DNA from 2 places in the Pseudomonas helvetica genome. Region 2 is predicted to be linked to the other one. Evidence: predicted binding sites of a transcription regulator. Region 2 holds the regulator's gene; the other holds the start of a gene.
The links. Region 2 encodes FliA, which starts transcription of late flagellar genes. Its sites were predicted from a motif close to CTAAAGTTTNNNNNNNNNNNGCCGNTAA; they were not measured.
Positions count from the first base shown of each region.

Region 1: a site for FliA is predicted at 1,852-1,879, ahead of AABM55_RS03345 (methyl-accepting chemotaxis protein). Genes of this name have one in related genera too.

Region 1 covers NZ_CP150917.1:770,201-774,544, forward strand. Annotated here, with positions in the region: gene AABM55_RS03345 (methyl-accepting chemotaxis protein) at 1-1,769, opposite strand, end outside; gene AABM55_RS03350 (PA4780 family RIO1-like protein kinase) at 2,138-3,031, shown strand; gene trmA (tRNA (uridine(54)-C5)-methyltransferase TrmA) at 3,087-4,166, opposite strand; gene AABM55_RS03360 (NCS2 family permease) at 4,163-4,344, opposite strand, start outside.
Region 2 covers NZ_CP150917.1:1,922,693-1,927,036, forward strand. Annotated here, with positions in the region: gene flhF (flagellar biosynthesis protein FlhF) at 1-631, shown strand, start outside; gene fleN (flagellar synthesis regulator FleN) at 746-1,576, shown strand; gene fliA (RNA polymerase sigma factor FliA) at 1,573-2,313, shown strand; gene AABM55_RS08705 (chemotaxis response regulator CheY) at 2,480-2,851, shown strand; gene AABM55_RS08710 (protein phosphatase CheZ) at 2,883-3,671, shown strand; gene AABM55_RS08715 (chemotaxis protein CheA) at 3,710-4,344, shown strand, end outside.

The DNA.
Region 1 (4,344 bases), 1.2 Mb from region 2:
ATCTGGGTGTTCATGTCGCGGATCACATCCACCGATTCGCGAATCTGCCCGAAACTGTTGCGCGCTTCGCCGATCCGGCTGACCGACTGTTGCGACACCTCGAGGCTGGCGTGCATTTGCTGGGTGACCTGGCTGGTACGCTTGGCCAGGTTGCCGAGCAGTCCGTCGATTTCCGCGGTGGAATCGGCCGTGCGTTTGGCCAGTGCGCGAACCTCATCGGCCACCACCGCAAAACCACGACCCTGCTCGCCAGCGCGAGCCGCTTCGATCGCAGCGTTCAGTGCCAGCAGGTTGGTTTGCTCGGCGATGGAGCGAATGGTGCCGAGGATTGACTGAATGTCATTGCTGTCGCGTTCCAGCTGCTGCATCGACTGCGCCGACTGCTCGATTTCCTGGCTCAACTTGTCGACGCTGTGCACGGCGGCATCGATCTGTTGCTGCCCTTCGCGGGCCTGACGCTGGCCGCTGTCGGCCGACTCGGCGGCCTGGCTACAGGAGCGCGCGACTTCGTTGGCGGTGGCGACCATCTCGTGGAACGCCGTGGACACCATGTCCACCGCTTCACGTTGGCGCCCGGCGGCGTCGGCCATGTCGCTGGAGACTTGGGTCGCGCTTTGCGAGTTGGCAAGAATTTTGGTCGCAGCGCCGCCGATGTGCTGGATCAGGCTGCGAATCGCGGCGAGGAACTGGTTGAACCAGTTGGCCAGTTGCGCGGTTTCGTCGCTGCCCCGGATCTGCAGGTTCTGGGTCAAGTCACCTTGACCTTGGGCGATGCCTTCCAGACCGCTGGCGACGCTGCGGATCGGCCGCACGATGAGGCTGGCGAAACTGGCGCCGACCACGGCGAAGAATACCGCCAGTACGGCGGCGATGATCGCGATCAGCCAAGTCAGCGCAGTGGCAGAGCTCATCACGTCGGTTTGCTTGATCAGGCCGATGAAGGTCCAGCCCAGTTGCTCCGACGGCCAGACGTTGGCCATGTAGCGCTCGCCGTTCAACTCGACTTCGACCAGGCCTTTGCCAGCCTTGGCCAGTTGCGCGTAACCGTCGCCCAGGCTGCCCAGCGCTTTGAAGTTGTGCTCTGGCTGTTTCGGGTCGACCAGCACCGTGCCGTTGTTTTCCATCAGCATCAGGTAGCCGGTTTCACCGAGCTTGATCTGTTTGACGATCTCGGTGAGCTGCTTGAGCGTCACGTCGATGCTGACCACGCCGCCATTGGTGCCGAGCTTGTTGTCGAGGGTACGCACGGTACTGACGTAAGTCGCATCATCCTGAGCCCAGTAATAAGCCTCGGTGCGAAACGGTTTGCCCGGTTTGGCTTGCGCTGCCTTGTACCAGGGACGTTGGCGCGGGTCGTAATTGGCCAGTTTCGGGTCATCGGGCCAGGACACGTAACCCCCGGCACTGGTGCCGACGATGGCGTACGCGTACGACGGATGACTGGCGCCCAGGTCTTGCAGCAAGGCAAACACCTGCTTGTCCATCTCGCCTTGCGGAATTTCCGTCGCATTGGCGCTCATGTAGGTTTTGAGACTGGCGTCGGTGTTTTTGATCAGCGGCTGGGAGGCCAGGTAGTTGACGTTCTGGCTGATGCCGTCGAAGAACAGTTGCATGGCGTTGCTGACCTGGCGGATCTCTCGACCGCTGCCGTCGACAAAGTTATCTTTGGCATCGCTGCGCAGGTTCATGACCACCAGGGTGGCAACCAGCACAACTGGCAAGCAGGCGATGATTGCAAACGCCCACGTCAGTTTTTGTTTGATGTTCATCCGCGCTCCAGTTTTTTTCTTATTAAGCCCACGTAGTGCTGACGCCCCGCGGATTGTCGGACAAACTCCTTTCTCTTTGATGACTTCGGCCGCCAGGGGCGGAAATTGAGGACTATTGGTAAAAATCCTACAAAGAGTGGCTTGTCTGATCTCAGACGCTGTCGCAAATGCCTGCTGATCCAGTCGCCAACGTGCGGCTGACTCTCGGCTATGATCTTCGTCGCTCAACAGGGTTTACCTGATTAATCTGGCACATTGGGTGCATCTGCAACGTTCATAGGTCGGCAACCCCTCCCCGACGGGAGAGGATTGCCGTATAACGAATGACATTCGCGTGTTTGGTAATAAAGGACCCACAATAAAAGCTGATGAAGACTCCAAAACGCATTGAACCGCTGATCGAGGACGGTCTGGTTGACGAGGTGCTGCGCCCACTCATGAGTGGTAAAGAAGCAGCTGTTTATGTGGTGCGCTGCGGCAACGAGTTACGTTGCGCCAAGGTTTACAAGGAGGCGAATAAACGAAGTTTTCGTCAGGCGGCCGAGTATCAGGAAGGTCGCAAGGTCCGTAACAGCCGTCAGGCTCGCGCGATGGCCAAGGGCTCCAAGTTCGGTCGTAAAGAAACCGAAGACGCCTGGCAGAACGCCGAGGTTGCGGCATTGTTCCGTTTGGCCAGTGCCGGGGTGCGAGTCCCCAAGCCGTTCGACTTCCTGGAAGGCGTGCTGCTGATGGAACTGGTGGCGGACGAGTACGGCGATGCCGCGCCGCGTCTCAATGACGTGGTGCTGGAAGCGGATCAGGCGCGTGAATACCACGCCTTCCTGATTTCACAGATCGTGCTGATGCTGTGTACCGGTCTGGTGCACGGTGACCTGTCCGAGTTCAACGTACTGCTGACCCCGGATGGTCCGGTGATCATCGACTTGCCCCAGGCAGTCGATGCTGCTGGCAACAACCACGCGTTCAGCATGCTGGAGCGCGACGTGGGCAACATGGCCTCGTACTTCGGGCGTTTTGCGCCGGAGTTGAAGCGGACCAAGTACGCCAAGGAAATGTGGGCCCTGTATGAAGCCGGCACCCTGCACCCGGCCAGCGTCCTGACCGGTGAGTTCGACGAGCCGGAAGAGCTGGCGGACGTGGGCGGCATCATGCGTGAGATCGAGGCCGCACGCCTTGACGAGGAGCGACGGCAAGCGGTTCGCGCCGCAGACGACGCCCCACCAGGTAAAACCGAAGAACCGCCTCCACCGTGGATGCAGTGATCGGTTGAATAAAAAATCCGGCTTCGGCCGGATTTTTTGTATTGAGCGAATGCAATCAACGCCGGGTCAGCAAGACCCCGGATTCCATGTGGTGCGTCCACGGGAACTGATCGAACATCGCACAGCGGGTGATGCGGTGGGTGTCGTGCAATTGGGCGATGTTGGCCGCCAGCGTTTCCGGATTGCACGAGATATACAGAATGTTCTCGAAGCGTCGGGTCAGCTCGCACGTGTCCGGGTCCATGCCGGCGCGCGGTGGGTCGACGAACACGCTACCGAACTCGTAGCTCTTCAGATCAATGCCGTGCAAACGGCGGAACGGGCGAACTTCATTCAGCGCTTCGGTCAGCTCTTCGGCAGACAGACGCACCAGGGTGACGTTATCCACAGCGTTTTCACTGAGGTTGCTCAGCGCCGCATTCACCGAGGTCTTGCTGATTTCGGTGGCCAGCACTTTGCGCACGCGGGTCGCCAGCGGCAGGGTGAAGTTGCCGTTACCGCAATACAACTCCAGCAAATCGTCGCAACGATCACCCAGAGCGTCGTAAGCCCAGTTGAGCATCTTCTGGTTCACCGTACCGTTCGGCTGGGTGAACGCGCCTTCCGGTTGGCGATAGCTGAAGGTGCGACCACCGACTTCAAGTTTCTCGACCACATAATCATGGCCGATCACTTCGCGTTTGCCCTTGGAGCGACCGATTACGCTGACGTTGAGGTCGGCGGCCAGTTTCGACGCGGCCGCGTGCCAATGCTCGTCCAGCGGGCGGTGATAACACAAGGTGATCATCGCATCGCCGGCCAGGGTGGTCAGGAACTCCACCTGAAACAGCTTGTGGCTCAGGGCGGCGCTGGCTTGCCAGGCGGCCTTGAGCTGCGGCATCAACTGGTTGATGCGCAGGCTTGCGATCGGGAACTCTTCGATCAGGATCGGCGTGCGTTTGTCTTCCTGGGAGAACATCGCGTAATGACGCTCGCCGGCTTCGCGCCACAAGCGGAATTCGGCGCGCAGGCGAAAGTTCGCCAGCGGCGAGTCGAACACCGCAGGTTCTGGTGCATCGAACGGCGCCAGCAGGTCACGCAGGCGCGTGGCCTTTTCTTCGAGCTGAGTGGTGTAAGCCTGGGAATCGAAAGTCATGCGTTGAACCAACCCAACTTGATCACGAACAGAATCGACAGAACCACCAACGCCGAGTTCAGCTCACGGCCACGGCCGGACAGCAACTTGATAGCGGTCCAGGAAATGAACCCGAACGCGATACCGTTGGCAATGGAGTAAGTGAACGGCATGGCCAGCGCGGTAACGACCACGGGCG
Region 2 (4,344 bases):
GGGCAAAACCACCACGCTGGCCAAGCTGGCCGCGCGTTACGTGCTCAAGTACGGCGCGCAGAACATCGCGCTGGTGAGCATGGACAGCTTCCGCATTGGGGCTCAGGAACAGCTCAAGACCCTGGGGCGTATCCTCAATGTCTCGGTGACTCACGTCGACCCGGGCCAGTCCCTGGCGCAAGCCCTTGATCCGCTGTTGCGCAAGCGTGTGGTGTTGATCGACACCGCCGGCCTGCAGGCCAGTGATCCGGCGTTGCGCATGCAGCTGGAAAGCCTGGCCGGTCGCGGGATCAAGTCGAAGAATTATCTGGTGCTGGCCACTACCAGCCAAAAGCAGGTGCTGACTGCCGCTTATCACAGTTACAAGCGGTGCGGGCTAGCAGGCTGCATTCTGACTAAACTGGATGAAACAGCGAGCCTGGGCGAGGTGTTGAGCCTGGCAATCAGCCACGAATTACCTGTCGCTTATCTGACCGACGGGCCACGGATCCCGGATGATCTACATTTACCGCGCCGGCATCAGTTGGTCAGTCGCGCCGTTAGCGTGCAGATGCAGGAAGAACCCAGCGAAGAAGCCATGGCTGATATGTTCGCTGACCTCTACCACAGCCCGGCCAAGCGTGTCGGCTGAGGTAATAATGAATAGATTTGTATCTACATCGATGGCCTGCCATGCATTGTTCACAAGTGAGCGCGCAGCCAGTCATGTAGTCCGCGTCTAAGCAAGACAAGGTAAAGAACGAACATGGGCAGCATGCATCCCGTACAGGTGATCGCAGTGACCGGCGGCAAAGGTGGCGTCGGGAAGACTAATGTGTCAGTGAACTTGTCCCTGGCTCTTGCTGAGCTCGGCCGGCGCGTCATGCTGCTGGACGCCGATCTGGGGCTGGCGAACGTTGACGTCCTGCTGGGGCTCACGCCCAAGCGTACGCTGGCCGACGTCATCGAAGGCCGCTGTGAACTGCGCGATGTATTACTTCAGGGGCCGGGCGGAATTCGCATTGTTCCAGCAGCGTCCGGTACCCAGAGCATGGTTCACCTGAGCCCGGCCCAGCATGCTGGCCTGATTCAGGCATTCAGCGACATCGGCGATAACCTCGACGTATTGGTGATCGACACGGCGGCGGGTATTGGTGAGTCGGTCGTCAGTTTTGTTCGCGCAGCCCAGGAAGTATTGCTGGTGGTGTGCGACGAGCCGACGTCGATCACTGACGCCTACGCGCTGATCAAACTGCTCAACCGCGATTACGGCATGAACCGCTTCCGCGTGCTGGCCAACATGGCGCAAAGCCCGCAGGAAGGGCGAAATCTGTTCGCCAAGTTGACCAAGGTCACGGATCGCTTCCTCGACGTCGCCTTACAATACGTCGGTGCGGTGCCTTACGACGAATGCGTGCGTAAGGCGGTGCAGAAGCAGCGCGCCGTGTATGAAGCGTTTCCTCGTTCCAAGTGTGCGCTGGCATTCAAGGCCATCGCGCAGAAAGTCGATACCTGGCCGCTGCCTGCCAACCCGCGTGGGCACCTGGAATTTTTCGTCGAGCGTCTGGTGCAGCAAACTGCGGGTCCGGTTCTATGACAGCCAGCGGTTACAACCTGTACAAGAAGTCGGCGCGTGACGCGCAGTACGAACTGATCGAGCGTTACGCGCCACTGGTAAAACGTATTGCCTATCACCTGTTGGCGCGCTTGCCGGCCAGTGTTCAGGTCGAGGACCTGATCCAGGCAGGCATGATCGGTTTGCTTGAAGTGTCGACCAAATACGACGCGAGCAAAGGTGCGAGTTTCGAGACGTACGCGGGGATCCGTATCCGTGGTGCGATGCTCGATGAAGTCCGCAAGGGTGACTGGGCGCCACGCTCGGTCCACCGCAATACCCGGATGGTGAGTGACGCGATTCGCTCAATTGAAGCTAAAACCGGGCGTGACGCTAAAGATCACGAGGTTGCGGCCGAACTCCAATTGAGTCTCGACGATTATTACGGGATTTTGAATGACACCTTGGGCAGTCGCCTGTTCAGCTTCGACGATCTGTTGCAGGACGGCGAGCATGAAGGGCTGCACGAGGATGGCGCGAGTGCTCATCTCGAACCGTCGCGCGACCTGGAAGATGAACGCTTCCAGGCAGCACTGGCGGATGCGATTGCCAATTTGCCGGAGCGTGAGCGACTGGTGTTGGCGCTGTACTACGACGAAGAGCTGAATCTCAAGGAAATCGGTGAGGTCCTGGGGGTCAGTGAATCGCGGGTCAGCCAGTTACACAGCCAGTGCGCGGCCCGTTTGCGGGGGCGTTTGGGGGAGTGGCGAGCGCGCTGACAGCAGTGTGGGGACACTGCGAACGAAACAGGCAGGGCGTAACGCTGTGCCGGTCTTCATCCGTTGTGCTCCAGACAGTCGTCGAGTGCTCTGCCGAATTGATTGAATGGCGTGTTCAGGTGCTGAACGCGTTTAAGACTGCTTGGAGGTCGAATTGGACAAGAACATGAAAATCCTCATCGTTGATGACTTCTCAACGATGCGGCGGATCATAAAAAACCTGTTGCGTGACCTTGGGTTCACCAACACGGTCGAGGCGGACGACGGTATTACCGCCATTCCCGTCCTCAACAGCGGGAGCATCGACTTTCTGGTAACGGACTGGAACATGCCTGGCATGACCGGTATCGATTTGCTGCGCCACGTGCGCGCCGATGAAAAGCTCAAGCACCTGCCGGTGCTGATGGTCACTGCCGAAGCCAAGCGCGAGCAGATCATCGAAGCCGCTCAAGCCGGTGTAAACGGCTATGTGGTCAAACCCTTCACGGCCCAGGCGTTGAAAGAGAAGATCGAAAAAATATTCGAACGCATCGGTTGATGCGCGGAGCCACTGCGCCACGGGGGGAGCTATGGAGCAAAGAGAATCTTCACAGGGCGATTTCGAATCGACCCTGAAAAAACACGCTCACGAACTGGTCGAAAGCCTTGAAAAGGGCAGGTTCGGTGACGCTGTGCAACTGATCCATGAGCTCAATCAGACCCGTGACCGCGGCCTGTACCAGGAGGTGGGCAAGCTCACTCGCGAGCTGCATAGCGCGATCGTCAATTTTCAGATTGACCCGAACATGCCGCAAGCCGAGGAAGTCTCACAGATCACAGACGCCACCGAGCGCCTGTCCTATGTGGTCAAGCTGACCGAAGCGGCCGCGAACCGGACCATGGATCTGGTCGAGAACAGTACTCCGCTGGTCAATGGCCTGAGCACTGACGCCCAGGCCTTGAGCGCCGACTGGGGGCGTTTCATGCGCCGCGAAGTCGGTGCCGAAGAGTTCCGCGAACTGGCCCGGCGTGTCGACGGTTTCCTGACGCGTAGCGTCGAGGAGAGCCAGGTCGTCTCGGGCAACCTCAACGATATTCTGCTGGCTCAGGATTACCAGGATCTAACCGGTCAGGTGATCAAGCGCGTGATTCAACTGGTCACCGAAGTCGAAAGCAACCTGCTCAAGCTCGTGCTCATGGCCAGTCAGGTAGACCGCTTTGCGGGCATCGAACATGACCATGAAGCGATGCTGGCTGAAAAAGATCCGCAAAAACATCTCTCTCAGGGTGAAGGTCCGCAGATTCATGCCGATAAAAGAGAAGACGTTGTGTCCGGTCAGGACGATGTGGACGATTTGCTATCCAGTCTTGGATTTTAGGTTTTTTAGGTTTTTAGACCTTTAGGAGCACCCCCTTAATGAGCTTCGGCGCCGATGAAGAGATCCTTCAGGATTTCCTGGTTGAGGCCGGCGAGATTCTAGAGCAACTGTCCGAACAGCTGGTCGAGCTGGAAAGCCGACCCGATGATGCGGATTTGCTCAATGCAATTTTTCGCGGTTTTCACACTGTAAAAGGGGGCGCCGGCTTCCTCCAGCTCAATGAGCTGGTGGAGTGCTGTCACATCGCCGAGAACGTGTTCGACATCCTGCGCAAGGGTGAGCGTCGCGTCGACTCGGAACTGATGGACGTGGTTCTCGAAGCGCTGGACGCGGTGAACGGCATGTTCAGCGAAGTCCGCGAGCGTGCACCGATCACTGCGGCTACACCGGAACTGCTGGCGGCTCTGGCCCGCCTGGCCGAGCCTCAAACAGACGATGTGGCGCAACCAGTTGCAGAGGTGGTTGAAGCACCTGCCGCTGAAAGCGAATCGGGCGACGTCACCGACAATGAGTTCGAACTGCTGCTGGACTCGCTGAACGCGGTCAAGGCGCAAGCTGAGTCGGGGGCGCCTGTAGCCCCGGCACCTGAAGCGGCTGCCGGCAGCGATGAAATCACCGATGCCGAGTTCGAGTCGTTGCTCGACCAATTGCACGGCAAAGGCCAGTTCGCCCC